DNA from 2 places in the Jeotgalicoccus saudimassiliensis genome. Region 2 is predicted to be linked to the other one. Evidence: riboswitches for the same ligand, from Rfam matches in the RefSeq annotation. Region 2 holds a riboswitch; the other holds the start of a gene.

Region 1 (8,560 bases), 910 kb from region 2:
CGGAACCAGTCGTTTATACGGACAGAAAATGGATGCAGTTCGTGCTGGATCAGATTATTACGAACAGCGTAAAGTACTCGGGAAATAATGATATTTTAATTAACGGGGAAGTTGTAAATGGACAGATGACTCTCACCATTACCGATTACGGGAGAGGCATAAAACAAAAAGACATCGGCCGGATATTCGACTCCGGTTTTACTTCGACGAGTGATCACGACGATGAGCAGTCGACAGGCATGGGTCTGTATTTAACTAAGGAAGTATGTGGTGTGCTTGGTGTGAATATCGGTGTTACGTCCCGTTACGGAGAGTATACGACGATAATGTTAACCTTCAGCCGGGCGAATAAATTTACGAAAATCACTGTGAAGTGACAGAAATGTCACTTTGCAGTGTTTTTTGTTCGCTGAATCAAACGATATCCCGTTCGGCAGAGTGTAAACTGTAGTTAATCAGAAAAACAGGAGGAATCATTTATGCTGCTAAAAGCGACCGGTATTAAGAAGACGTACGGCAATAAATTTAAACGCACCGAAGTGCTGAAAGGTATTGATATAAATTTAAATAAAGGTGAATTCGTATCTATTATGGGTGCATCGGGTTCAGGTAAAACGACACTGCTGAACGTACTGAGCTCGATAGACAATGTGACAGCCGGCCATATTTATATCGACGGCGTTGATTTTACGGCTTTAAAAGATAAAAAGCTCGCGGACTTCAGAAAGAACGATCTCGGTTTTATTTTTCAGGACTATAATCTGCTCGATACGCTTACGGTAAAAGAAAATATTATGCTGCCGCTGTCCATCCGTTCGATTTCAAAAAAAAATGCAGAGGCACAATTCGATAACGTGGCAGGACAGCTTGGCATCAGCGGGCTTGCAGATAAATACCCGGGACAGATTTCAGGCGGTCAGGCACAGCGGACAAGTGCAGCACGCGCGTTTATTCATCAGCCGAAAATTATTTTTGCAGATGAACCGACAGGTGCACTGGATTCAAAATCGGCAAGTGATTTACTTAAAAAACTGCAGGATTTAAATGAAACTTTAAATACGAGTATTTTAATGGTGACGCATGATGCGACCGCAGCAAGTTTCTCACACCGTGTAATATTTCTGAAAGATGGTCAGGTGTATACGAGCCTGACACGCGGTGAAATGTCACAGGATGCGTATTACAGAGAAATACTTGATACGCAGCGTGTGCTGGGCGGTGTCGTCAATGAAGCTCAATAATTTTATCATTAAAAACTTCTTACGTAACCTGAACAACTATACGCTGTATATTTTTGCGCTCGTATTCAGTGTCGCACTGTTTTTCTCACTCCTGACATTAACGCTCGATGAAGCGGCTATGAAGGAAATATCAAACAGCACGGCGATGAGTTCACTGTTTACAGTCGGTTCGGTCACTGTCGTCATTATTATAATTCTGTTTGTCATGTTTGCGAATTTAATCTTTATTAAACGCCGTCATAAAGAACTGGCATTGTTTCAGCTGATCGGGATGAACCGCAGCAAAGTGTTCAGAATACTGATCGTAGAAAATTTTATGATTTACTTCGGCAGCTTAATCGGCGGAATATTGCTCGGATTCTTTATTTCAAGACTGCTCTTAATGCTGCTGTTGAAAATTATGCGGGTTGATATGATGGTTGAAATGAACTTTTCGCCATTGGCCGTACTGATTACAGCATCGGTATTTGTCTTTATATTTATCGTGCTGATGATTCAGAACTACGTGTTTTTAAAACGTTCATCATTAATTAAACTGCTGAAGTTAAATAAAACATCGGAAAGTGCAGGGAAACCGGTCGGCATGCTGACAATTATTTTTGGCATTACCGGTATTCTGATGATTGCAGCCGGATATTACATGTCGCAGACGATGTTTGAACAAACGATGAAAAGCCCGTTTCTGCTTCCTGTTTTCATGGTATCGATACTCGTTCTCACGATACTCGGTACGTATTTCACATTTAAATATTCAGTTGCTTTCATTCTGAATATGTTCCGTAAAAGCAAAAACGGCCGTGTGAATGTGAGCGACGTTTTATCAGTAACAAGTGTAATGTTTAAAATGCGTTCCAACTCATTTCTGCTCACGATGATTACAGTTATTACTGCAATCAGTATTACGGCAATGTCGCTGTCTTATATTACTTATTATTCGACGGAAAAAATGCTCGACAGCAGATCGCCGTATGACTACACGGTCAACAGTACTGAAGATATCGATTTTTACGAAAAACTGCTGACGGAAAATGGCTATGAAATCGACAGAATGGAAAAAACATTCATGCATTACAACGTCATGGCGACAGAAGATAACACTGATGTTGAACTCAATGGCATGGAATCTGTTGGAATAGTGGTGGCGAGCGATACAGAATTTTCCGGTTTTGATGTTTCTGCAAACGAAACACACGTTACAGGGACGCTTGCTGTCCTCGATATGTTTATGTCATTTAAAGAAGGAGATCCGGTCACTTTCACTGACGGAGAAGGATATGAAAGAACAGTTGAAGTGACTGAAACGATGAGTGAAGGTGTTCTGCCTGCATACCTGTCATTCGGAATGCCCGTCCTGATTGTGGATGAGGCAGTGTATCAGGAACTCACGAAACATCAGCCGGAACCGGATACTGATTTTGAAATGCCGTCAGAACTGTATGCATTTAATATAGCGGGCGGGGATGAACAGGAAGTATACGATCTGATGAATGATGACGCACACCCGTCATTTGAATCTAAGCTGAAAGAGTACAATGAGATGGTCGAGTTATCCGGTATGATGACATTTATCATCGGGTTTTTAGGGTTCGCATTTCTGTTAACATCGGGATGCATCCTGTACTTTAAACAGATCGATGAATGTGAAGACGAGAAAGGCAGCTACAATGTGCTGCGTAAACTCGGCTTCTCAGAGGGAGAAATCTTAAAAGGACTTGCCTTGAAGATGATTATCTCATTCGGAATACCGTTAATTATCGGACTGCTGCACTCTCTGTTTGCAGTTAAATCCGGATGGTTTATTTTCGGAATTGAGATGTGGACGCCGACACTGATTGTCGTTGGTGTTTACACAATGCTTTATTCCATATTCGCACTGATGTCGCTTGGGTACTACAAAAAAGTCGTGCGGAAAAGTATATAGGATTAAACATAGGTATGAGCCCATACGTCTTTGGACGTATGGGCTTTTTATTTGTATTGGATGGGTGGCTGGTTTGTTGTCTGTTGTGCCGTTGTGGGATTGAGAATGGCGCGGTGGGTTCTTTAGTGTGCCATTGTGGGATTGAGAACGGCGCGGTGGGTTCTTTAGTGTGCCATTGTGGGATTGAGAACGGCACGGTGGGTTCTTTAGTGTGCCATTGTGGGATTGAGAATGGCACGGTGGGCTCTTTAGTGTGCCATTGTGGGATTGAGAATGGCACGGTGGGCTCTTTAGTGTGCCATTGTGGGAGTGAGAATGGCACGGTGGGCTCTTTAGTGTGCCATTGTGGGAGTGAGAATGGCGCGGTGGGCTCTTTAGTGTGCCATTGTGGAAATGAGAACGGCACGGTGGGCTCTTTAGTGTGCCATTGTGGAAATGAGAATGGCACAGTGGGCTCTTTAGTGTGCCGTTGTGGAGGTGAGAGTGGCACGGTAGCGCCTCCGGTGTGCCATTGTGGAAATGAGAATGGCACGGTAGCGCCTCCGGTGTGCCATTGTGGAATTGAGAATGGCACACCAGACCATCAATTCACTTTCTCTGTGACCTCCATCAGCATCGCGCGTTCTTTATCGAGTTGTTTGCGTGCAATACCGACGAGAAGATACACAATCGGGGTATCGAGGAGCACGATAATAATTTTCGCGATGTACTGCATAAAAATCATGCTGATCAGTATGTTCGGCGGTACTGTGCCGATAAATGCAATGACGATAAATATGCTCGTATCGGCAAATTGTGTAATGACTGCGGAAAAGTTATTGCGGAGCCACAAATGACGTCTGCCGTGGCGTTCTTTTAATTTATGAAATATCAATACATCAAGGTTCTGGCTGACCAAGTACGACACGAGGCTCGCAATTATAACCTGGAAACTGCCGCCTAAAATCATTTCGTATTCGGTCTGCATTTCAAAAAACGGGGCAGGGGGTACTTCAACTGCTATGTAAATGAAAAATAATACGATAAGCTGCGCGATAAAGCCTGCGCGTATGGCACGGGCTGCCATTTTCTTTCCGTATACTTCACCGATGACATCCGTTATTAAAAATGTTGCCATATAGACGATGACAGCTGCGGGTAAATCAAATCCCAGAACTGTAAATACTTTAACTGCCAGTATGTTTGATACGACGAGCAGTCCTGCAAATAATGCGGTCAAATAAAATATCAATGTATTCCCTCCAGTTTAAAATGGAAGAAATTCTTAGCCGTCCCACTTATCTGTTGTCTACAGTTTCCGGATACATGTCGTGATTCATCATGCGGTGGTCCGCCATCGTCTCGTATTTCGTACCCGGACGTCCGTAGTTTACGTAGGGGTCTATTGAAATGCCGCCGCGCGGTGTGAACTTACCCCATACTTCGATGTATTTCGGATCCATCAGTTCAACGAGATCATCGACAATCATGTTGATGCTGTTTTCGTGAAATCCGCCGTGGTTGCGGAAGCTGAATAAGTATAATTTCAATGCCTTGCTTTCAACCATCTTCACATCCGGAATGTAACTGATATAAATCGTTGCAAAATCCGGCTGGCCCGTCATCGGGCAGAGTGTTGTAAACTCCGGGCAGTTAAATTTCACAAAGTAGTCACGGCCGGGATGTCCGTTCTCAAATGTTTCCAGTATTTCTGGATTATAATCAAATTTATATTCCACGTTCTGATTTCCAAGCAGACTTAAATCTTTGGAATAATCTTCAGTCATTGTAAAGTTCCTCCTTTAATAAAAAAACACGCGCCAACGAAGGCACGTGTCAGTGTGTCTTAGTTTTTTTAAGAGGGTATGGCTAAGAACCTCTTCGTATTTTTATTTGCACAGCTCATTATACATATACCGTATACAAAGGTCCAGATTCTAATTTCTTCATATATGTACTGAATATTTGGTATTATTAAGGTAACAACAGTACGGAGGCAGAAGCGATGGAAATCAAAAAGTTTAAAGTGGGTAATTATCATGCAGAAGTCACAGCATTGCTCGGAGATTCCGGCGTAAAGTTTGAAGCGAAGCCGGCGGTCGTTATTTGTCCCGGCGGCAGCTACATGTACGTGTCAAAACGCGAAGCGGAGCCGATTGCGTATGACTTTCTGGCACAGGGCTATCAGGTGTTTATCCTGCGTTACTCGACAATCGGTTCGATGATTGAAGCAGAAGGCAGAACAGCGGAAAGAGACGAAATGTACAAAATTGCCTCTATGGTTGAGCCGGATAAAGTTCTCGGGTCCGAATTCCCGAATCCGTTAATCGAACTGGCATTAACTCTCGCACATATCAGAGAGAACATTCACGAGTATAATGTAGATTCTGATAATATCGGTGTATTGGGATTTTCAGCCGGCGGGCACCTTGCTGCAAGTCTCGGCGTCCACTGGAATCAGGAATGGCTCGGTGAACTGACCGGCAAAGAATCGAGATGGTACCGTCCGAACTTTCAGGTGCTCGGTTATCCGATTCTCGATTACGATATGAACAGAATTATTGCAGAGGAACGCGGTATCGGAGATCCGCAGTATATGTCTATGGCGAGCCGCATGGTATTCGGCGGAACGATCGAAGACGATATTCTCGATAAGGCAACCGTAAAAAACTACGTTTCAAAAAACACGCCGCCGACATTTTTATGGCATACGGGAGAAGACAGACTCGTATTTATTAAAAACTCGCTGGACTTTGCAGATGCACTGGAACAGCACAATGTGCCGTGGGAACTGCATACGTTCCATAAAGGCGATCACGGCTTAAGTGTCGCGACGAATATTACAGGAAAAGTCAATCCGCACGTCCAAAAATGGGTGCCGTTAATGTTCGAATGGCTGGATGAGATCACATAAAGAAAACAGCCGTTAATTAACGGCTGTAATCTAAAGTATATTCAAGATATAACTCAGTGTGTTCGGGGTAAATCAGCTCCACTAATAAATTATCCTCATCAAAGTCACCGGTTTTTCTCATGCAGGTATATATAAAGTTATCAACGGATGCTTTCTCGCGATCCCTGTCACTTATCAGTTTAAAGAATGTTTTATTATTGCTGGAGTTCTGACATTTTACTAATATGTTCATTTTGCACCAACTCCTCAATATAATAATAGCCGTACTACACATAAAATAAACATCAAATACACAATAGAAAGGGCGTCATTGCAATGAACTTTGTAAAACTTAACTTAAATAATATCGGGGAAATTATGGCGCTGCAGGATTCGGTTTACGAATTTCTTGAACAGAAGGAAGTACTTGAAAAACTAACACAGGAAGAATTTGAAAAATGCCTTGAGCAGGGGTACGTTGCAGGGGTGTATGCCGACGATGAACTGATTGCACTGCGTATGATGTATATTCCATCGCTGGATGAAGAAGAGCACCTGGCTGACGATGTCGGTGTGCCGAGAGAACGTTCAATTTACTCGGAAATTTCACTCGTGAAACCTGAACACCGTGGACAGAAGCTTCAGATGAGAATGGGCGAATATTTAATTGAACAGGTGCGTCAAAGCGGCGACTTCGATTATATATTTTCTACGGTTATGCCGGTCAATCTCGCAAGCTTAAAAGATAAATTTAAGCTCGGCTTTAAAATTATGAGAACGCGTCTGAAATACGGCGGCAAACGCCGTCATATTTTATATCTGCCTCTGAATGAAGAAGTGGAAATTAAAGGCGAAGTATTAAATGTAAAATACGATAACTACGACTGGATGATGAACGCCGGACAGAGCTATATCGGTGATTCGCTGCAGGATGATTTTATCGCTTATTACAAAAAATAAATCACAGTTAGAGACAATCAATTACGGGGTGGCTAATAATGGAAATCAGTAAAGATATTATTAATGATGCGGTTGAATTCAGAAGGGTGCTTCATCTCAATCCTGAGCTGAGCACAGAAGAATATGAAACTTCAAAACGCATTCAGGCAAAACTGGATGAATTTAATATTCCATATCAGACAGGTTTTGCAGGTACCGGAGTACTCGGCATTATTAAAGGTGAACAGCCGGGGAAAGTAATCGGCATAAGAGCGGATATTGATGCGCTGCCGATTACGGAAACTTCGGGAGAAGCATTCACATCTTTAAAAGATGGAGTAATGCACGCGTGCGGGCACGATGCGCACACTTCCATGCTGCTCCATGCCGGCAAAGTACTAAATGAGAACAAAGACAAAATTAAAGGAACGATACTGTTAATATTCCAGCCTGCGGAAGAACTGTCGCCGACCGGCGGAGCGAAACGCATGATGGAAGACGGCGTATTTAATGAATATAAACCGGATATGCTGCTTGCACAGCACGTCTGGCCGGACCTTGAAGTCGGTCAGTTCGGTGTGATGGCAGGTCCGATTATGGGGAATTCCGACAGATTTAAAATTAAAATTACCGGTTCCGGCGGACATGCATCAATGCCGCACAGTACGACGGATGCGATTATCGTCGGCAACCAGGTTGTCAGTGCACTGCAGACTATCGTCAGCAGAAATGCGGACCCGATGAAACCGGCAGTCGTTACTGTAGGCCGGTTCGATGCCGGAACTAAACATAACGTTATTGCTGAAACTGCGATACTGGAAGGAACGATCCGCACACAGTCGGATGATACGAAGGCACTCGCTAAAAAACGTTTCTTTGAAATCGTTGAACAGGTCACGTCAGCGATGGGAGCGAGTGCGGAAATTGAATTTTTCGACGGCTATCCGGCGACTGTAAATGATACAGAGTGGGCGGCACAGCTGAAGAAATCAATTAATAATCTGTACGGTGAAAAAGCAACACCGGCGGTTCTGCCGAGTCTCGCAGGTGAAGACTTCAGCAGATTCCTGCAGGAATATCCGGGAGTGTATTACTGGCTCGGAACATCTGTCGGTGAGGGACAGAAACCTCTCCATAATCCCGGATTCAAATTGAACGAAGATGCGTTTGAATACGGCATTACTGCTATGATCCACATGGCGCTGGATTCACTTGAGAAGCTGGCGGTGGAATAATATGACGACGATAAAAGAAAATTTAGTTGAGATGCGCCGCAGATTCCACCGTTTTCCGGAAGTCGGATTTACAGAGTTTATAACAACGTATGAAATATACAAAGTGCTGAAACAGATGGATTACACGCTTTATCTCGGCGATGATGTGCTGCTTAGAAGTGCACGGGTCGGTGTGCCGGGACCTGAGATGTTTACTAAAAGTGCTGAACGGGCAAAACAGTACGGCGTGCCGGAAGAATTTCTGGAACAAGTTAAAGAAGGCACGACCGGTGTAGTAGCGACACTCGATACGGGTGTGCCGGGACCGCATTTTGCAGCCCGTTTTGATATCGACGGACTGCCGATCACAGAA
Region 2 (8,560 bases):
ATCGTCAGGACTTTGCTCTCCGTGCACTGAGAGAATACGGTGTCGGTAAAGCCGAGAAAGATAACGGCATTGTCATTCTTTTGAATCTGGATAACGATAATGAATTCAATAATCGTGGTATTGAGGTGCAGGTCGGTTACGGCGTTGAAGGATACTTAAACGATGCCAAAATAGGACGTATTATTGATAATGTGGCGTACGATGATTTAGTCGCCGGTAATTACGAAACGGCACTCAATAATCTGTATATAGCATTATATGAAGAGTCTTTAACAGCTTACGGCTATGAGGACGGTGAATTCACACGTGAAGAACCGGCTGAAGATACAGGAACAGGACAGAATGACAGTATATTCTCTATTCTGATCCGGCTGGCGATATTTATGACAGTACTGTATATCATTTATAAAATGGTATCAGGCGGTGGAGGCTCCGGCGGTTCCGGAGGTTCGGGCGGCAGACGCAGAAGAAGCGGCGGTCCCGTAATTTTCTTCCCTCCAGGCGGAGGCGGAGGCTTTGGCGGCGGTTCAGGCGGCGGCTTCGGCGGCGGAGGATTCGGCGGATTTGGCGGCGGCTCCGGCGGAGGCGGCGGTGCAGGACGCGGATTCTAAAATAAAACAAAAAATTCCGGGGAATAATTCCCCGGAATTTTTTTACATAAACAATGAAATTACAGCATTCAGCTGATTTTGAATTTGTTCCGTTTCTTCTAAAAAGTCTGCGAAGACTGTCTGCAGCAGTACAACAAGACCGTTCATAATAATATGAACCATAATTGGCACAAACAGACGTCCCGTAATTACATATAAGAAACTGAATACGTAAGACATTGATAAGTAAATCAGAATATGTGTGAAGTCAGCATGTGCAACAGCGAATATTAATCCGCTCACAAGTCCTGCTGCTAAGAAGGCGAGTACTTTCTTTGCTCTGCTGCCCGACGGCATCAGTTCGTAAATTTCACCGAATATTGCTCTTCTGAAAACATACTCTTCAATAATAGGACCGAATAATACAACGACAAGAATCATCCACGGCGAGTTGAAAATCATGTCGACAATATCTGTCGTATTCTGACTTTCAATCGGATTGCCGAGAACATATATATTGATAATACCGGCAGCAATCTGTGACATGTACGCAAGGAACACACCGCCGATAATCCATACTGTTGTAAGCAGACCGTCGGATTGGGACCCGCGTTCTATTCTGTTTTTGTTCTTATGCAGATTGCCGATAAGGATTACGATAACTGCACCAAGTGCGAATGTAACGACCTGATACGGCATCAGTTTTTCAACGAGTTCGCCGGGACCGAGAGAAGGGTCCATGGCTGTGAAAATTAAGCCGACCGGGAGCAGTGCAAACTGTACTGCTAAAAATGTTAGGATAATTAATAAACTGTATACGCGTCTCACGATTAAACCTCCAATAATCAATAATATTATCTTACATTAAAAGTGCTGAAGTCCAAAATATTTTAGTCTTATCACTTGCATTTTTGACCAAGTTTGATTATTATAATTATTGTTAGCACTCGATAATCATGAGTGCTAAATCATACAATTAATTTTATAAAACTTAAGATTAATAAGGAGGGCATTTCCATGTTAAAACCAATTGGAAATCGTGTAGTTGTAGATTTAACTCAGACAGAAGAAACAACAAAAAGCGGCATCATTTTAACTGATTCTGCAAAAGAGAAACCGCAGGAAGGTACAGTTGTCGCGGTTGGAACTGGCCGTATACTTGAAAATGGCACACAAATTGATCTTGAAGTTAAAGAAGGCGACAAAGTTGTCTATTCTAAATTTGCAGGTACAGAAGTACAGCATGGGGATAATGAATATTTAATTCTCTCGGAATCGGAAATTCTTGCAGTAATTGAATAATATAAAAACTATATATAATTCATATTAGGAGGCAGAAAAATGGCTAAAGAATTAAAGTTTTCAGAAGATGCTCGCCAGTCAATGCTGGCTGGAGTGGATAAGTTAGCAAATGCAGTAAAGGTAACATTAGGACCAAAAGGACGTAACGTCGTTTTAGATAAAGCATTTTCATCACCGTTAATTACTAACGATGGTGTGACAATTGCCAAAGAAATCGAACTTGAAGATAAGTATGAGAATATGGGTGCAAAACTCGTAGCGGAAGTTGCAAACCAGACAAACGAAATTGCCGGTGACGGTACAACAACTGCAACAGTACTTGCGCAAGCAATGATTCAGGAAGGTCTTAAAAACGTAACGAGCGGTGCGAACCCTGTCGGCATCCGTACTGGTATCGGCATGGCTGTGGAACGCGCTGTTGAAGCACTGCAGGAAGTTTCAAAACCTGTTCAGGATAAAGAATCAATTTCACAGGTTGGTGCAATTTCTGCAAACGACCCTGAAATCGGTGAATTTATTTCAGAAGCTATGGAGAAAGTCGGCAATGACGGTGTCATTACGATTGAAGAATCACGCGGCTTTAAAACTGAACTTGAAGTGGTTGAAGGAATGCAGTTTGACCGCGGTTACCTGTCACCTTACATGGTGACTGACTCTGAGAAAATGATTGCTGAACTCGACAATCCGTACGTATTAATTACGGATAAAAAGATTTCAAGCATTCAGGATCTTGTACCATTATTAGAGCAGATTGTTCAGCAGTCACGCCCAATTTTAATTATTGCAGATGACGTTGACGGCGATGCAATGACTAACCTTGTACTAAATAAAATCCGCGGAACATTTAATGTTATCGCAGTTAAAGCACCAGGCTTCGGCGACCGCCGTAAAGCAATGCTTGAAGATATTGCGACATTAACAGGCGGACAGGTGATTACTGATGAGCTTGGTCTTGAACTTAAAGATGCAACAATTGATCTTTTAGGTAACGCGAGCAAAGTTCACGTATCTAAAGATGATACGACTATCGTTGAAGGTGCCGGGGACAAAGAAGCTATCTCAGCACGTGTGAATCAGATTAAAGCACAGCTTGAAGAAACGACTTCAAGTTTCGATAAAGAAAAATTACAGGAACGCTTAGCTAAATTAGCTGGCGGAGTTGCAGTACTTAAAGTCGGTGCAGCAACAGAAACTGAAATGAAAGAACGCAAGCTTCGTATCGAAGATGCATTGAACTCTACGCGTGCTGCAGTAGAAGAAGGTATTGTAGCAGGCGGGGGAACTGCACTTGTAGAAGTGTACTCTAAAGTTGCAGAACTTGAAGCGGAAGGCGATGTGAAGACTGGTATCAGCATCGTACTGAAAGCACTTGAAGCTCCATTACGCCAGATTGTTGAAAATGCGGGCCAGGAAGGTTCGGTAATAGTTTCCCAGCTGAAAGATCAGAAGCCGGGTATTGGTTATAACGCTGATACTGCTGAGTGGGTAAACATGATTGATGCAGGTATCGTGGATCCGACTAAGGTTACACGTTCAGCATTGCAGAATGCAGGTTCAGTCGCAGCAATGTTCTTAACGACAGAAGCAGTCGTTGCAGACATTCCTGAAGAAAACGGCGGCCCTGATATGGGCGGCATGGGCGGCGGAATGCCGGGCATGATGTAATAATAGTTAATCTATTTCGAATTTAATAGGTGTTAAGAGAAGGTCTTTCATAAGGTTATCCAACCTTGGGAAGACCTTTTTAAAACTCTATTATTGTAGGAAGTAATAAAATGAACAGATGAAAATGTGTTATATGACAATTCTATTTATTTGTTCCTGATGTAAGGTGGATAATGAAGTATATATTTTATAACTTTCAGCAGTAGGCTAAGCCATAAATTCTGCTAATTATATGTTTCAAATAAACCTAACTTTAAAGGAGTATACTATTTATGAGTGAATATAATGCAGTATCAGCAACGAATACAAAAAACGCGCCGAAATTTGACCAGTCATCACAATCATCGGCTTTTTCCCACTACAATAACCTTTCAGCACAGCTTCCAATAGATCCTGCAACAGGAAAATTAGTTGAAGGCGGAATTAAAGCACAGGCTGAACAGAGCTTTAAAAATATTGAAGCGGTACTTGAGAGTGTTGGTCACGTAATGAGCGACATCGTCAGAATTTCTGTTTTTGTTAAAGATATCCAGGATGTTGACGCTGTGGATGAAGTTTACAAAACTTTCTTCCCGACGTATGTACCTGCACGCACAACAGTTGCTGCTGCAGCTTTACCGATGGATGCATTAGTACAGGTTGAAGCGCTTGTATCACACGGCGAAGGTACGATTCCAAATGCACCGCAGGCCGGAGATTTAATTAAACTGTCAAACAACACTGACTCTGCACCTGTCAGCAGTTTATCATCACAGACAGTAGCATTTTCACACTACAACAACATTACAGCACAACTGCCTGTTGATCCTGCAACAGGAAGAATCGTTACAGGCGGCATTAAAGCGGAAACTGCACAGAGTCTGAAAAATATTAAAGCTATTTTAGCAGGCATCGATGTACCTTTTGATGACATCGTTAAAGTGAATATTTTTGTGAAAGATCTTGCAGATATGGAAGCAGTAAACGAAGTATACTCAACTTTCTTCCCGGATTCTTCAATCGCAAGAACGGTTAACTATGTACCTGCGCGTACTGTAATTCAGGTGAAAGACCTGCAGATGGGCGCTTCGGTACAGATTGAAGCTGTCGTATCACACGGAGACGGGACACCGCCTCAGGCAATCGAGGACAGACACGGTATTGTGATTAAAGCACACAATACTAAAGAAGCACCTGTCGACAGCTTATCATCACAGACAGTAGCATTCTCACACTACAACCACCTGTCAGCACAGCTGCCGGTTGACCCTGCGACAGGAGAACTTGTTGAAGGCGGAATTAAAGAACAGACTAAACAGGTACTGACGAACATTAAAGCGGTTATCGAAAGCGTTGACCACGTAATGGAAGATATGGTTAAAGTGAATATCTTCGTTAAAGACCTGAATGATATGGAAGCAGTAAACGAAGTTTACAGTGATTTTTTCCCGGAAGGCACACCAGCAAGAAGAGTAGTCGGAGTGTCAGCATTACAGGGTGATGCTTTAATTCAGATGGACTCAATTGCAGGCAATGCTGAAGGTACGCCACCTGAAACTGAATAATAATTGACAGGACAAAAATACGCCTCTGCATCAATGATGCAGAGGCGTTAATTTTATTCGGGCAATATTCTGTGACCGATTTTTTTAAATATAAGCGTGCCGATAAATGTCGTAATCAGCGTTGATAATCCGACAGTTGCTGCACTGAACCAGTACGGCAGCCCGAGTACCAGATACAGCGCGAGGCCGACGAACAGTCCTGCCAGCACACTGTACTGCAGTGCGTTGACCCAGACATTTTTTATAAAGTAGCTTAATGAATAAGCAATAACCGATATTGTTACACCGACAACGACGTCGATTAAGCCGAGGCTTGAAAAAATATTTGCGATACCGACCCCAAGAATCATTCCGGCGATATACTTCCGGTTGAAAAATGGAATGACGCAGAGCATTTCACTGATTCTAAACTGAATTGCACCTGTGCCGATCGGGTTGATAACGGTTAAAGCCACATAAATTGCAGCGAGAACACCGTTAATCACTATGTCTCTTACATTCATATTACGTAATTCTCCTTAGTTTTTTTGACAGGGAGTTTGCGAACCTGTTTTAAAATTATTTACTGACTGCTATTGTTTCTGAAATCTCACCGGTTTCCACGCCGTTTTTAAACGTGCGTTCAATCAGTGTAATATTATTCTGACGGTCGACGAGCACAACAGTGGAACACCGTGTACCGTAATCAAAATCCGGGATGTCGATAAAGAGAGGCGATAATTTCTTTTCGAGCTCAAAATCCACACCGGTTTGCTGCACGATGTCATCTGCTGCTTTCGTATCAATGCGGAGCAGGGCGAACAACGCATCTATATTTATATCGTCCTCTGAAATTACTTTATCCAGCTGATCTTTTCCGATAACGACTTTCGGCCACGGTGTGTCGAGAAATTCATTCGACAGCCCGTGAGTGCCGTCAGCAACACGTGAGATATTGTTATCGTAATTGTTCATATAGTAAAGTTCATCCGGTGTTCCTGCAAGCAGATTAAAGCCGGCATAGTCACTGCTGTGTGCTGTAAGAGCTGTTAAATAATCTTGTGGATTATCTTCCGACAGCAGATAATTAACGACGAGTTCACCGCGTGATTTTTTAGCTTCGGCCGTCATTTCTTCAGGCGTACGAATATTTGTCAGTGCTCCTATTTTACCTGATTTTGAAACGGCAAGCCAGGTACCGTGCGCTTTTAAATCACGGCCGCCCAAAATATTTTTATGATCATCCCAGTAGTGAAGAGATGCAGTGGGGCGCGCATAAAATTCATCGCGGTTTGCTGCAATAATCATTTTATATTTGTCATGCGAACCGATATTAAAATTAATAAGACACATTAAAATCACTCCACGGGAATGTTTCCGGCGGGTTGCAGTGGACTTCCACGTACTCGTCTTTCGTAGGATGTTTAATGCGCAGGTAAGTAGAGTACAGCGCAATCTGCTGACCGACTTTAGCATTCTTATTATATTTCTGATCTCCGAAAAGCGGATGGCCGAAATGAGAAAGCTGAACGCGGATCTGATGCGAGCGGCCTGTATGGAGCTTCACTTTTACAAGTGAGAACTTATTGTTCTGATCGACAGTTTCATAGTCCAGTTTCGCCATTTTTGAGCCGCGGTGGTTTTTATGAACGACTTTTGAAATATTCTTTTTCTGGTCTTTAAATAAATGGTTCGTTAATGTACCTTTTTTCTGATCCAGGTGATTTTCAACGACAGCGTGGTACTCGCGGTCAAAGTTTTGAAGACGGACTTCGTTTGACAGGCGTGACGCAGCTTTTGAAGTTTTTGCAAAAACAATGGCACCGCCGACAGGACGGTCGAGTCTGTGCACCAGCCCTAAATAAACCGCACCGGGTTTATTGTATTTTTCTTTAATATATTCCTTTAACATAGTTAATAAGTCTTTATCTTCTGAACTGTCCTCCTGGACAGGGATGTTAACCGGCTTATCGACAATGAGTAAATGGTTATCTTCGTACAGTACTTTAATATTCACACATTTCACTCCTTAAAATTCGTAAGTTATATTATACCATCTATACTGCAAATAACTTATCACTTTCGTAATGTTTCTTTGATAGAATAGGTATAAGTGTAAATTAATACTATTAATTACAGATGTGGATAATGAAAAAACGATATCTTTTCCCGATTATTTTTGCAGCAATAATACTTATACCTCTTGTTGTCTCCGGTGTGCGTTATTTTATGCCGGTGCCTTCCGGTGTGTCATACGAGTCTGAAGAGTATAAGACAGATGATGTGTCATTTTTATACGATCTTACATATACAGATAATAAAGGGACAATTACCGAAGAGCAGGAGATTTTTGAAGAAGTGTATACGATGATTGACGAAGCGGAAGAGTTTTTAGTAATAGATATGTTTTTATTTAATGATGATTATAACCATGACACGCTTGATTTTCCGCCGCTGTCACAAAACCTGGCAGATAAGCTGACAGCGAAAAAAGAAGAAAATCCTGAAATGGATATCATCTTTATAACAGACGGTATCAATACATTTTATGATACTTATATGCCGCAGCATATCGCTGAACTGAAAGAAGCGGGCATCGAGGTTATCTTTACAGATCTGTCGAAGCTCAGGGATTCAAACCCGCTGTACTCAGGGTATTACAGAACATACTTCCAGTGGCTCGGTTCATCTGAAGAACAGTGGCTGGTCAATGCGTTAAGACCGCAGGGACCGGAAGTGAACATCCGTTCATACCTGTCGATGCTGAACTTTAAAGCCAATCACAGAAAGTTGATTATTAATGAAAAGAACGGTCTCGTGATGTCGGCAAACCCGCATGATGCGAGTGTACATCACTCGAATATAGCACTGAAAGTCAGCGGAGATATGCTGCATGATTTACTCGAAAGTGAACGTGCTGTTGTAAACTTCAGCGGCGGCAATACCCGCGTCTTCAGTGACTTTGCCGATAAACTGCCGAAGAAAACAGAAGACAGTGAAGGACAGTATACAGTTAAGCTGATTACGGAGGAGAAAATTAAAGATAATATTCTCCGTATGGTCAACGCGTCAGAAGAGGGCGATATACTAAACATTGGACTGTTTTATTTATCCGACAGAGATGTTGTTGAAGCATTTAAAGCAGCACTCGACCGCGGTGCAGAGCTGAACATGATACTTGATATTAATCAGGACGCATTCGGTAACGAGAAAAACGGTGTGCCGAACCGGCCTGTTGCCGATGAGCTGACAAAGCATGACACACCTGCGAATATCCGCTGGTATAAATCGAGCGGAGAACAATACCATTCGAAATTTATCATGATGGAAAAAGACGGTGAAGTAATATTTAACGGTGGATCCGCAAACTTTACGAGACGGAACCTTGCAGACTATAACCTGGAGACAAACATGATGGTGACGGCACCTGCTGACAGTGAATTTGCAGGGGAAGTGACAGGGTACTTCAACAGACTGTGG

The links. A riboswitch is a leader RNA that binds a small molecule or an ion and turns the genes downstream of it on or off. The one in region 2 is predicted to bind preQ1.
Region 1: linked by a shared signal. The riboswitch ahead of queF (preQ(1) synthase) and the one ahead of RZ44_RS10050 (QueT transporter family protein) in region 2 are both predicted to bind preQ1.

The regions. Positions count from the first base shown of each region.
Region 1 is NZ_CCSE01000001.1:1,101,771-1,110,330, reverse strand. Features, by position in the region: gene RZ44_RS05305 (sensor histidine kinase) at 1-377, shown strand, start outside; gene RZ44_RS05300 (ABC transporter ATP-binding protein) at 480-1,241, shown strand; gene RZ44_RS05295 (ABC transporter permease) at 1,228-3,162, shown strand; gene RZ44_RS05290 (queuosine precursor transporter) at 3,746-4,393, opposite strand; gene queF (preQ(1) synthase) at 4,440-4,928, opposite strand; PreQ1 riboswitch class I at 4,982-5,027, opposite strand; gene RZ44_RS05280 (alpha/beta hydrolase) at 5,147-6,055, shown strand; gene RZ44_RS05275 (hypothetical protein) at 6,072-6,287, opposite strand; gene RZ44_RS05270 (GNAT family N-acetyltransferase) at 6,371-6,994, shown strand; gene RZ44_RS05265 (M20 metallopeptidase family protein) at 7,033-8,208, shown strand; gene RZ44_RS05260 (amidohydrolase) at 8,210-8,560, shown strand, end outside.
Region 2 is NZ_CCSE01000001.1:2,010,155-2,018,714, forward strand. Features, by position in the region: gene RZ44_RS10025 (TPM domain-containing protein) at 1-611, shown strand, start outside; gene RZ44_RS10030 (CPBP family intramembrane glutamic endopeptidase) at 654-1,418, opposite strand; gene groES (co-chaperone GroES) at 1,608-1,892, shown strand; gene groL (chaperonin GroEL) at 1,932-3,557, shown strand; gene RZ44_RS10045 (RidA family protein) at 3,830-5,101, shown strand; gene RZ44_RS10050 (QueT transporter family protein) at 5,155-5,604, opposite strand; PreQ1 riboswitch class I at 5,614-5,657, opposite strand; gene RZ44_RS10055 (NRDE family protein) at 5,660-6,433, opposite strand; gene RZ44_RS10060 (RluA family pseudouridine synthase) at 6,420-7,097, opposite strand; gene RZ44_RS10065 (phospholipase D family protein) at 7,229-8,560, shown strand, end outside.